DNA from 3 places in the Arthrobacter gandavensis genome. Region 1 is predicted to be linked to each of the others. Evidence: predicted binding sites of a transcription regulator. Region 1 holds the regulator's gene; each other region holds the start of a gene.
The links. Region 1 encodes HrcA, which represses chaperone genes, less so after heat shock. Its sites were predicted from a motif close to TTNGCACTCGNNNNNNNCGAGTGCNAA; they were not measured.
Positions count from the first base shown of each region.

Region 2: a site for HrcA is predicted at 1,844-1,870, ahead of groL (chaperonin GroEL). Genes of this name have one in related genera too.
Region 3: a site for HrcA is predicted at 2,548-2,574, ahead of ABFX29_RS03355 (Hsp20/alpha crystallin family protein). Genes of this name have one in related genera too.

Region 1 covers NZ_BAAALV010000001.1:321,622-325,832, reverse strand. The annotation lists gene hemW (radical SAM family heme chaperone HemW) at 1-587, shown strand, start outside; gene ABFX29_RS01535 (DUF4870 domain-containing protein) at 675-1,100, opposite strand; gene ABFX29_RS01530 (DUF3097 domain-containing protein) at 1,254-2,096, opposite strand; gene hrcA (heat-inducible transcriptional repressor HrcA) at 2,270-3,283, shown strand; gene dnaJ (molecular chaperone DnaJ) at 3,375-4,211, shown strand, end outside.
Region 2 covers NZ_BAAALV010000008.1:114,475-118,685, forward strand. The annotation lists gene groL (chaperonin GroEL) at 56-1,693, opposite strand; gene ABFX29_RS16245 (TM2 domain-containing protein) at 2,098-2,697, shown strand; gene ABFX29_RS16250 (cold-shock protein) at 2,825-3,028, opposite strand; gene ABFX29_RS16255 (LytR C-terminal domain-containing protein) at 3,214-3,816, opposite strand; gene ABFX29_RS16260 (DUF3263 domain-containing protein) at 3,853-4,161, opposite strand.
Region 3 covers NZ_BAAALV010000002.1:45,840-50,050, reverse strand. The annotation lists gene ABFX29_RS03375 (adenylosuccinate synthase) at 1-232, shown strand, start outside; gene ABFX29_RS03370 (VOC family protein) at 290-652, opposite strand; gene ABFX29_RS03365 (DUF2804 domain-containing protein) at 841-1,833, opposite strand; gene ABFX29_RS03360 (hypothetical protein) at 1,845-2,474, opposite strand; gene ABFX29_RS03355 (Hsp20/alpha crystallin family protein) at 2,669-3,118, shown strand; gene ABFX29_RS03350 (NAD(P)-dependent alcohol dehydrogenase) at 3,224-4,211, shown strand, end outside.

The DNA.
Region 1 (4,211 bases):
TGAGCTACGAGCCGGATCACATTTCCGCCTACGCCCTGATCGTCGAAGAAGGCACCAAGCTGGCCGCGCGCATGCGCCGCGGCGAAGTGCCCCCAATCGACGACGACGACCACGCGGACAAATACCTGCTGGCGGAGGAGCTCTTCGCCGCGGCCGGCCTGAACTGGTACGAGGTCAGCAACTGGGCGCGCACGCCGCAGGACGCCTGCCGCCACAACCTTGCCTACTGGCGCAGCGACGACTGGTGGGGCATTGGACCCGGGGCGCACTCACACGTTGGCGGGGTTCGCTGGTGGAACGCCAAGCATCCCACCGCCTACGCCCAGCGGATCGCGGCGGGGGAGTCTCCCGCCGTCGGGCGCGAAAGCCTGGATGCGGATACCCGTTACCTGGAAGACGTCATGCTCCGCACCCGGCTGGCCGAGGGCCTGCCGCGGGAGCTGCTGCGCCCGGAGGGCCGGCACGAGATTGCCGGCCTGATAGCAGACGGTCTCGTGGAGCCGAAGGCTGCCATTGCAGGAACCGTGCTGCTCACGCTTAAGGGAAGGCTGCTGGCCGACGCCGTTGTGCGCCGGCTGCTGCCGTAGGCCCGCCGCAACAAGCACAAGACCCGCCGTTCCCTGGGAGAACGGCGGGTCTTGTGGTGCGCGGCCTACGCCGTCAATGCTGGTGCGTCAGCGGAAGCGGCGCAGGTTGAAGCGGTAGCGGTAGGGCCGGCCGCGGTTGCATTCGATGCCCGCTATGACTGAGAACACGGCGACGGCAATCCAGATCAGCGCGTTGAGGATGGCGAAGTACCCGCCCACCACCGGGATGAAGGAGAGCAGCCAGGCCACCAGCGCGAGGATGGTGGGAGGCAGCGTGAAGTTCAGGGCTTCCTTGGACTCCTGGGCCGTGAACGGACCACGGTCACGGAACACCAGATAGATGATGAGCGAAGGAACAAAACCCAGGATCCCGCCAAAGTGGGAGAGGGTGGCCCACTGGCGGTCTTCCGACGCGGTCAGGGGGAGTGCGTTGGCCGGGGCACCCTGGTAGTCCGGGCGCGCCGGCGAACCGTTGTTATCCGGTTGCGGGTGGTTCGGGCGTGGGTTGGACACGGTTGCTATTCCTTTAACTCTCAGATGGCGCAGGGATCGCCCCCCGCGGGTACCTGTTGTTAGACAAGGGTACTGGCTTCAGCGGCAGGAGCAGGCACCGGGTGTCCCAGCGTGCCGTGCCGCGGGGGAGCCTGCCGGCTCTCCGGCGCACCGCTACTGAACGGTCAGGAAGTCGATGACTTCCTCCACCCGGCCCAGCAGGGACGGCTCCAAATCTGCGTAGGTGCGAACCGAACCCAACAGCTTCTTCCAGCCCATGGCGACGTCGGTATGGTCGCGGTGCGGCCAGCCGAGCCCCTTGAGGATTCCGGTTTTCCAGTCCTCATGCCGCGGGACCGCCGGCCATGCCTCCAAGCCGATTACGTGGGGCTTGATCGCCTGCCAGACATCAACGTACGGGTGGCCGACAATCAGCACGTTCCCGGCGGCTCCGGGCACCCGCATCGCTTCAGCGGCGATGCGCGATTCCTTGGAACCGGACACCAAATGGTCTACGAGGATGCCGAGGCGCCTGCCGGGGCCGGGGGAAAAGCCGCGCACGGCACCGGCCAGGTCATCTACGCCATGGAGGGGTTCGACGACGATGCCTTCGATCCGAAGGTCGTCTCCCCAAACCTTTTCCACCAGTTCCGCGTCGTGCTTGCCTTCAACCCAGATGCGGCTGGCGCGGGCGGTACGGGCACGGACGCCCTCGACGGCGACAGAGCCCGACGCCGTCCGGCGGGCCACGGGGGCAGCCGTCTTGACGGCGGGGATAACTTCGACGGGTTCGCCTTCCAGGAGGAAGCCGAAGCCCAGTTCAAAGGAACGTGTCCGCCCGCGGTAATCCTCCAGTACCACCAGGTGCATTCCGCCGGACTTCTCCGTGCGGAGCACTGCACCTACCCAGCCGGTCTGGACCTCTTCCAGGACCAGGCCTTTTTCGGCGCCCACCTGCCGCAGGGCCTTCCGGGCCGGGGCGGTGATGTCCTGCGGGCCCCATTCGTAGCTGGGCATAAAACCTCGTTCCTGACGACGCGGCGAAGCGCCTGCGCTGGCCGCAGGCACGGAGGAATCAATGCTAGCAACGGGAGCGGATGGTATTAGACTTAGCACTTAGGGACACCGAGTGCTAAGTCTGGCCTGATGACAGCCGCCAGCCAAAGGCCAGTCAGCGAAGGAGGAAACCATTGAGCGAACCACGCAGGCTCGAGGTGCTCCGGGCCATTGTCGAAGATTACGTCCACTCCCGCGAGCCCGTCGGCTCAAAGGCACTGGTTGAACGCCACCACCTGGGGGTTTCCTCCGCGACCATCCGCAATGACATGGCTGTCCTCGAAGAAGAGGGCCTGATCGTTGCCCCGCACACTTCCGCCGGACGCATCCCCACCGATAAGGGCTACCGCCTGTTCGTGGACCAGCTTTCGGACCTGAAGCCGCTTTCGGCTGCCGAACGCCGCGCCATCCAGACGCTTCTGGAAGGCGCGGAGGACATCGACGACATCCTGGACCGCACGGTACGGCTGCTTTCCCAGCTGACCAACCAGGTCGCCGTCGTCCAGTACCCCCATCTGGGCAATGCGAAGGTGCGCCACATCGAGTTTGTCCTGCTGGCGCCGGCCCAGGTCCTGGTAGTCCTGATCTCCACCACTGGCCGGGTGGAGCAGCGCGTCATCACCGCCCCTGCACCAGTGACCGAACAGGACCTGCACGAACTCCGCCAGCATTTCCTGCAGGCACTGGCCGGTACCACGCTGACCCGGATCACCTCCCACCTCGCGGACACCCTGGCCACAGTTCCGGCGCACCTGCGCGGAACCGCGGCGGCGCTGGGGCGGGCACTGGAACAACTGGCCGGGATCAACCGCGAAGACCGGATGGTCATGGCCGGCACAGCGAACCTGGCCCGCGCCACCGGAGACTTCCCGCTGACCATCGGCCCCATCCTGGAAGCCCTCGAAGAGCAGGTAGTCATGCTGCGGCTGCTCTCCGAGATGGAACAGGACGCAAGGGGTGTTTCGGTGCGGATCGGATCCGAGAATCCCTACGGTTCCCTCTCCGAAGCATCCGTCGTAGCCACTGGGTATGGGCCGGATGCTTCCGCTATGGTGGGAATCCTCGGTCCCACCCGGATGGACTATCCCAACACCATGGCAGCGGTCCGAGCCGTTGCCCGCTACCTTTCCCGGGTCCTGAACAACTGACCCACAAGACCGGCAGGCGCCCGAACGGCGCCCTGCGGAAGACTAACCACCCCCGAGGCGGGGGACGCAACACAGGAAGCGATGTGCACGAGTGAGTGATCACTACCAGGTACTCGGCGTTAGCCGGGATGCCACCGGCGAGGAAATCAAGAAGGCCTACCGCAAGCTGGCCCGCAAGCTCCATCCGGACGTGAATACTGCCCCCGGAGCGGCAGACGAGTTCAAGGCCGTTACCCATGCCTATGAGGTCCTCTCCGACCCGCAGAAGCGCCGCGTGTACGACACCACCGGCCAGGAAAACGGCACGGACAACGGTTTTGGCGGCGGCTTCGGCGGCCAGGGCTTCGGCTTCCAGGACATCTTCGACACCTTCTTCGGCGGCGGTGCCCCTGGCGGCGGACGCGGCCCGGCATCGCGTACCCGGCGCGGCCAGGACGCACTGATCAACGTCCGGATCGACCTGAAGGATGCCGTCTTCGGCACCAACAAGAAGATCGACGTCGAGACCGCGGTCCTCTGCCCCACCTGTGAGGGCTCCTGCTGCCAGCCGGGAACCTCACCGCGCACCTGCGACATCTGCCACGGCAGCGGCCAGGTCCAGCGCGCCGTACGTTCAATCCTTGGCCAGGTCATGACGACCGCACCCTGCGGATCCTGCCAGGGGTTTGGAACGGTCATCCCGGATCCGTGCCACGAATGTGCCGGCGAAGGCCGCGTCCGCAGCCGCCGCACCCTGACCATCAAGGTTCCCGCCGGCGTCGCAACCGGCACCCGGATCCAGCTCAGCGGACAGGGCGAAGCCGGAACCGCAGGCGGACCGCAGGGCGACCTGTACGTCGAGATCCGGGTCAACGCCGATCCGGTGTTCCTGCGCGACGGCGATGACCTGCACGCAACGCTGACGGTTCCGATGACGGCGGCCGCGCTG
Region 2 (4,211 bases), on a different contig from region 1:
TACCGCGCTCCTGTTCAGTGGCATTCAGCCGGGCGAACCGGCCGGGAATGAGGGCCTAGAAGCCGCCCATGCCGCCCATGCCGCCCATGTCATCTCCGCCGCCCATTGCCGGTGCAGCCTTTTCGGGCTTGTCGGCAACGACTGCTTCGGTGGTGAGGAACAGGCCGGCGATGGAAGCCGCGTTCTGCAGAGCGGAACGGGTTACCTTGACCGGGTCATTGACGCCGGCAGCCAGCAGGTCCTCGTATTCGCCGGTGGCAGCGTTCAGGCCGAAGCCTTCCGGCAGGCCGCGGACCTTGTCTGCAACAACGCCGGGCTCGAGGCCTGCGTTGAAGGCGATCTGCTTCAGCGGGGCGTCGATGGCAACCTTGACGATGTTGGCGCCGGTTGCTTCGTCACCTTCGAGGACCAGGTTTGCGAATGCCTTCTGGCCAGCCTGGATCAGGGCGACGCCGCCACCGGCAACGATGCCTTCTTCGACGGCAGCCTTGGCGTTGCGCACGGCATCTTCGATGCGGTGCTTGCGTTCCTTGAGCTCAACCTCGGTTGCGGCACCGGCCTTGATGACTGCAACGCCGCCGGCCAGCTTGGCCAGGCGCTCCTGCAGCTTCTCGCGGTCGTAGTCCGAATCCGAGTTCTCGATTTCGGCACGGATCTGGTTGACGCGGCCGGCGATCTCTTCGGGGTCGCCTGCACCTTCGACGATGGTGGTCTCGTCCTTGGTGACAACAACCTTGCGTGCCTTGCCCAGAAGGTCCAGGGTGGCGTTTTCGAGCTTGAGGCCAACTTCTTCGGCGATAACCTGGCCGCCGGTGAGGATGGCGATGTCAGCCAGCTGGGCCTTGCGGCGGTCGCCGAAGCCCGGAGCCTTGACGGCAACGGACTTGAAGGTGCCGCGGATCTTGTTGACAACCAGGGTTGCCAGGGCTTCGCCCTCGACGTCTTCGGCGATGATCAGCAGCGGCTTGCCGGACTGCATGACCTTCTCCAGGACGGCAACGAGGTCCTTGACCGAGGAGATCTTGGAGTTCACGATCAGGATGTACGGGTCTTCGAGGACCGTTTCCTGGCGCTCTGCGTCGGTGACGAAGTAGCCGGAAATGTAGCCCTTGTCGAAGCGCATGCCCTCGGTGAGTTCGAGCTCCAGGCCGAAGGTGTTGGACTCCTCGACGGTGATGACGCCTTCCTTGCCCACCTTGTCCAGAGCTTCGGCGATCAGGTCGCCAATCTGCTGGTCACCGGCGGAGATGGAAGCCGTAGCCGCGATCTGTTCCTTGGTCTCGATTTCCTTGGCGGAGGCGAGCAGTTCGGCCGTGACAGCCTCGACTGCCTTCTCGATGCCGCGCTTCAGGCCGAGCGGGTCAGCACCGGCAGCAACGTTGCGCAGGCCTTCCTTGACCAGGGCCTGGGCCAGGACGGTTGCCGTGGTGGTGCCGTCGCCTGCGACGTCATCCGTCTTCTTGGCAACTTCCTTGACCAGCTCAGCGCCGATCTTCTCGTACGGGTCGTCCAGCTCGATCTCCTTGGCGATGGAAACACCATCGTTGGTGATCGTGGGGGCGCCCCACTTCTTTTCGAGTACGACGTTGCGGCCACGCGGGCCGAGGGTGACCTTGACGGCGTCGGCGAGGGTGTTCAGGCCCCGCTCGAGGCCGCGGCGTGCCTCTTCGTCAAATGCAATGATCTTGGCCATAACGGCTATCGTCCTTCCGGAACAGTCATGCTTGGATGTTGCATTCCTGGCTGGAGTGCCCGCGACGGACGGGACAGAGTGCACGATCTCTTTACGTGCATCCTCAGTCCCTCACCCCAGTGGCTTGCTGGTTCACTCAACGCCGCTGACTTAGCAGTCAGTCTGCAAGAGTGCTAAGTCAATAATTAGCACTCCCAACCTTCGAGTGCAAGCAGTCACGGTCCCCTGTGACCGGCACCGTGCCCCGTTTTCATCCTGAGCACAGAAACCGCCGGACGAATCTGCGGGGCTGCCCGCCGGAGGGGCGCATGCCAGCGTAGATTAGTGTCTGCACGGCCCGGCCACGCCGTGCCACCGTGCTGACCAAACGGTGCTGACCAAACGACGATGCCAAGGAGCAGGCCATGGCGCCCAACCAGCCCCCGAACCATTCTTCTCCCCTGGACGGCGAGGGAGACGGGATGCACGCACCCCAGGCCCATGGCGCCAGCGCGGCTCCGCCGCCCTACGGCACGCCGCCGGGCGAGTACGCATCCGGGTCCGGCACGTATTCAGCTTCCCGGCCCGGCCAGCAGGCCGGTCGCCCGCAGGCCGGTTACGAGCAGGCCGGTCAGCCGCAGAGCGATTACCCGCAGCCCGGCAACCAAGGTGAATACCAGCAGTACTACCAGCAGGGGCCTCCTGCCGGTAACTACCAGCCCGGTTATCCCCAGGGCTACCAGCAGGGGTACCCCCAGGGCTATCCGCAAGGCGCACCGGCTCCGTATTACGGGTGGGCCGAGCCCAAGTCGCGGCTGGCTGCCGGCCTCCTCGGCATTTTCCTCGGCGGGCTCGGTATCCAGCGGTTCTACCTCGGCTACACCACCTTGGGAATCGTGCAGCTCCTGGTCACCCTGTTCACCTTCGGCTTCGGCGCTATCTGGGGCTTCGTCGAAGGAATCATGATCCTGGCCGGAGCACAGTCGTTCCGGACCGATGCCCGCGGAGTCCCGCTGCGGGAGTAAGCCGGCACAGGTCAGCCGCCTCCAGCACACCAAAGCATGAACAAAGAAGCCTGAACAGAACAGTGAGCCGGGACCCCAACGGGCCCCGGCTCACTGTTCTGTCTACTCGGTTTGTCCGGGCCGCAGCCTAGACTGTCCGAACGTCCTCGGCCTGCGGCCCCTTTTGTCCTTCACCAATTTCAAACTCGACCCGCTGGCCCTCTTCCAGTGTCCGGTAACCAGCGGACTGGATCGCGGACCAGTGGACGAAAACATCAGTTTGGGCTTCGTCAACGGTAATGAAGCCGTAGCCCTTTTCCCCGTTGAACCATTTGACGATCCCCTGCGCCATACTCATTCTCCCCTTTTAGGTTCCGCTGCCGCGATGGTGTTCCACGGCAGCAGCCATACCGGGACTGCAGGTGGTTTGCCTGCCCATCCCTGACGGCTGGCCCTTACTTTAGCCACCGGCTGCGGCTTGACCCACGGGGTCCGGGGATAGTTATCGAGTCTTAACTAAAGGGCCGGCACGCTGGTTTAGCGGAACCCGGGACCGGCCACGACTGTGACCAAACTGAACTCGGGAGACTCGGTAATAGTCGCGATTCCCAGCAGGGCTGCGAGCTCTTCGGCATTGGCACGCTGCGCTTCGCCGTTGAAGAAGATCACCGAGGTCTGCATGGGCATACCCGCCCAGTTGCCAACCTGCGCTGTCGTCCATCCGTCTGCCCCGATTCGGGCGGAAATTCCCGCGCCCAGCCCGGAGACTCCGCTCGCGTTGAGCACCACCACGGGCTGTGTCCGGTCAGCTGCCGGAGCCTCCGGCGTCGGCTCCGGGGTGGGAGTGGGCGTCGAAGTGGCCGACGGCGTGGGTGAGGCACTCGGGCTCTGGGACGGCGACGGTTCCGGGGCCGGTGCACTGGATTCTGATACCGCGGGGCTGGCATTGCTGCCTGCGCCGATTCCCAGCCGCGGGAGCACGAAATACGCGGCCAGTCCCACCAAGAGGGCAAGGACACCCACAGTGATGATGAGGCCAATTCCGCTGGAGCGCGCCGGAATAAGCCGCTCACGGTGAACGCCTTGGCGGGTCGAGGTCTCCGGGACCTTGTCGAACTCATCCCTGGGGTATTGGCTCATGGCTGCGTTGTCTGTCCTTGTGTAAGGGGAATTGCCCTAGGCGTCGGTGCCCATGCGGCGGGCTGTACGCGCGCGCTGGCGTGTAGTACGCAGTCTACGCAGCCGCTTTACCAGCATGGGATCGTGCGCGAGGGCATCCTCGGTGTCGATCAGGGCGTTGAGGACCTGGTAATAGCTTGTGGCTGACATGCCAAAGAGATCGCGGATCGCTTGTTCCTTGGCCCCGGAGTACTTCCACCAGGAGCGCTCGAGGGCGAGCATCTGCTGGTCGCGCTCGCTGAGGGGACTCTGGGGATCGACCGCGCCTTCGAGTGAAAACGCCTCGGCTTCGGCTGATCCTGCCAATCTACTGTCCCCGTTTCCCGGTGCGCCCGGACACGGGCGCACGCGGGCAC
Region 3 (4,211 bases), on a different contig from region 1:
CGATGAGATGCCGATGACGCAGACCGACTTCCACCACGCCAAGCCGATTTTCGAGTACTTCGACGGCTGGACCGAGGACATCACCGGCGCCAAGACCCTCGAGGACCTGCCGGAGAACGCCCGCAACTACGTGCTGGCACTGGAGAAGATGTCCGGCACCCGGTTCTCCGCGATCGGCGTTGGCCCGGACCGCGACCAGACGATCGTGATCCGCGACCTGATCGGCGAGTAATCCGTACGTAAAAGCCCCGCAGCTTCACGGCTGCGGGGCTTTTTCGTTGCGGCGCGCCTAGTCCCGCGCCGAAAGGACGCAGAATTCGTTGCCCTCAGGATCTGCCAGCACAACCCAGGGGACATCCGGTGCCTGCCCTACGTCGGCGCGCACCGCTCCGAGAGCCAGCAGCCGCTCGACTTCCTCTTCCTGGGTGCAGCCGTCGGGAACCAGGTCCATGTGCAGGCGGAGTTTCGCGGTCTTGGCGTCCGGGACGGGGACGATGTCGATCGGAGGCCCTGCCACTCCCTCCGCCGGTGCCAGGGAGATGCCGCCGTCGAACAGTTCGGCGACCCGGTAACCCAGGGCAGCGGTCCAGAAACTGGCCTGGCTCTCCACGTTGACGGCATCAAGGGCGAGGGAGGAAAACCTGTTGGCCACGTGGAGCTCCTTCGGATCGGTGAGGTCGGTAAGAACCTAGCAGCCGGGTGCCATTGGCGAAAGAGCCGGTAAACGTGTGGGTGGGACGTGCCGGGTGTGCGGTTTCCCAGCCGCCGGTACGGGTGGGACCAGCGGGAAACCACCAGGGCACAGCAGCCACAGAGGGTGGGAATCTGCGCGCGGGCGACTTACCAGCGGTTGCGTGCCTCCTCGATCCAGCCGTGCACGCCTTCCAACCCATAGCGCGTGCCGTCCGGAGCAGCGGCCCAGCCGGACCAGGCGCCGAAGGCCTGCCAGGTCTTTGAGGCGACGGCCAAAACGTTGGTTGCGGCGAAGCGCCGGTGGAACGGGGTCAGCGTGGCGTCGATCCAGTGCCCGCGCACCTGCCAGGGCGCGTGCGGATCGGTGAGGTCGTAGCTGAACTCCAGCTCGCCGTCGTAATGATGCAGCACGCCGTCCACGATCAACGCGTTTTCCGTTGCGGGAGTCCCCTCCGTCCACATCCCGCCAAGCTGCAGGCCAAGCCGGGTCCCGCCCGAGGCGCCATAGCCGGCGGCCCAGTTCCAGCGCCTCGAATATGGCCAGCGTCCGCGTCCGCGGTCCAGCACGGCGAAGGCGCCCTTGCCCACCGGATACTCCCGCCCGTCAACCGTGACGGTGCCGCTGACCCGCCGGGCCACGTCCTTGAGTGTGTACTGGTAGCGCGTGTCCGACCATGGAACAACGACTCCAAGCACGTCGCCTTCCGCGGGGGCGTAAAGCTCGACGCCGACGCGCGGCGACTCCGCCCGCAGATGCGTGCCGCCGTCGTCGTCATGGAAGCGAAGGTGCAGCCCGCCCATCGTGCCCACTGCGGTGATGGGCGGGAGGGTTTCGGGCAGGAGCGCGGTGGATCCCGGGGGAAGCGAGAGGGGATCGCTGGCGATTTCCTTGCCGGTGGCACGCTCGAAGACGTACAGCTGGAGCGTGGCGGCATAGTCCAGGTGCGCAATGGTCATGCCGAGCACCAGGTCCGGAGTCAGCACGCCCCAGTACTCCCAGCGCTTGGTCCGCCAGCCGTGCAGCAGCCCCTGGGGAAGGTCCGCAAACGCGTGCAGCGGTGAGCGGGTGAAGCCTGCCGCAGCCGGGTTTAGCTTCCCGTTTTCCAGCGACAGCTGGACGGGTTCCTTGATTTCCTCCATGGCGCCCCAGTCTAGGCGGCGCGGGCGAAATCATCCTGCACCGGCGGGGCGGGCGGTTTTGCGCCGCGGCGCCGGTGGGCGGACTTGCAGTTGGCCTTCTTGCGGATCGGAGATTTGCCCGAACGCGGCGAGGTCCGGGGAGCAGCACCGGGGCCGCCGCCGGGTGCCTTCGCCGGGAGGGGGCTGTTGGGAGCGGCCGCTGCAGCCGCCCGTGCCGGCGCCGTTGCCCGCAGTACTTCGGGCGTTCCGGTGGCTCCAGCGGGGAAGAGTGCCTGGATGATCTCTTCACGGGCCGAAGCTGTTGCGGCCAGGAAGTCCCGGGCCGCCGATGCCCCTGGCTCGGAGGCAGCACGCCGGCGCATTCGCAGGCTGAGGGCCCGCCAGGCCAGCCACCCCAGTACGGCCAGCGCGGCGCCGGTGCCGTAGAGCAGCACCACCGCCAGCACCAGGGAAGTTGTTCCGCCTGAGAAAACACCAATGCCCAGCAGCGCGGCGGCCAGCCACAGTCCGCTGATCCAGCCGGCCGCATCAAGTGCAGGGGACGGGGCCGAGCCGGCCAGCCGGCTGGGGAGTGTGCGGAGTTTCTCCAGGTGTTCGGTGCGGTTGGCTGTTCCAAACCGGAACAACGCAGGATGGGACACTGCTTCCTTTCCTTCCAGACGAGGTTCGAATGAAAGCGGGCGGAACCGGGTATTTCCGCTCCAGCAACCCGGGTTAGCACTCTCGCGTTGCAAGTGCTAATCTACTGCCGAAAGTTGAGTGAAGCCAACTCAACTTTGAATCGAAATGGCAGATCAGCCCGCTGCGTACAGCGGAGTGAAGGAGTTGATTTGTGATGGCAACACGCTTTGATCCGTTCCGTGAACTTGACCGTTTTGCCCAGGCCGTCCGCAGTGAATCCCTGCGCGGCATGCCCATGGACCTGTACCGGCAGGATGACCGGTACGTCCTGAGCGTTGACCTTCCCGGCATCGATCCGGGGTCCGTGGACATCGACGTCGACGGACAGCTGCTGACCATCCGTGCCGAGCGCACACTGCGCGGTACGGACGGCGTCCAGTGGCTCACCCGGGAACGCGAAGGCGGGTCCTTCCTGCGCCAGCTCAGCCTGGGCCAGGGCATCGATACCGACGGCATTACCGCCCACTATGAGAATGGCGTGCTCAACGTGATCATTCCGGTCAGCGAAAAGGCCAAGCCGCGCCGCATCGAGGTGCAGTCCGGCTCCAGTGCCTCCCTCAGTGCTGCGGAAGACCGCCAGGACGCCGAGGCGGTCAACGCCTAACGGGGCTGCGTCCGGATCGGGGCGGCAGGCGGACTTTCAGCCTGCCGCCCCGATCCGTGTCCGGACTCCTGACGCGCAGGCACCTGCCCGCGTAGCGTGGGGCTTATGACTACCCAGGCGCGTGCCGCGATCCTGCGCGGCATCAACGAACCCTTCGAAATAACCGACGTGGTCCTGGACGACCCCCGACCCGACGAGGTCCTGGTCCGTGTAGAGGCAGCCGGCGTGTGCGGTACGGACCTTGGCGTCCAGGCAGGGCACATTCCCTTTCCACTGCCCGGAGTCCTGGGGCACGAGGGAGCCGGAATCGTGGAAGCCGTCGGCTCCGCCGTGACCTCCGTGGTTCCGGGTGACCATGTACTGCTCAGCTTCACCAGCTGTGGCGTGTGCCGGAACTGCCGCAGCGGCCACCCTGCCTACTGCACGTACTTCCTGGAACTGAACCTGGTGGGCGGGCAGCGGCTGGACGGCAGCGCCACCATCAGCAAGGACGGGAAAGGTGTCCACGGGCATTTCTTCGCGCAGTCCTCCTTCTCGAACCTGGTGCTGGCGGATGAACGCGGCGTCACCAAGGTGGATCCCGACGCCGACCTTTCGCTCCTCGCCCCGCTTGGTTGCGGCATCCAGACCGGAGCCGGGGCAGTCATGAACGTACTGCGTCCCGAACCGGGCTCCACCCTTGCCGTGTTCGGTGCCGGCCCCGTGGGCCTCTCCGCGGTGATGGCTGCAGCCCTTGGAGGGTCAACCCGCATTGTGGTGATGGACCTGGTGGACTCGAGGCTGGAGCTTGCCCGCGAGCTGGGGGCCACCGACGTCGTGAATTCCGGCAGCACCGACGCACTGCAGGCCCTGTTTGAACTGACCGACGGCGCTGGGGTCACCCACGCCCTGGAAACCACGGGCAGCACCCGGGTTGCGGCCACGGCAGCAGACGCCCTGGCACCGCTGGGCAAGCTGGGCCTGATCGGCGCCCCCGCTCCGGGGTCAACGGTGGAACTGGATGTGAACTTCATGCTCAACGGCAGGCAGGTGCTAGGGATCACGGAAGGGGACTCGACGCCGCAGCTCTTCCTCCCCGCCCTGGTGGACCTGG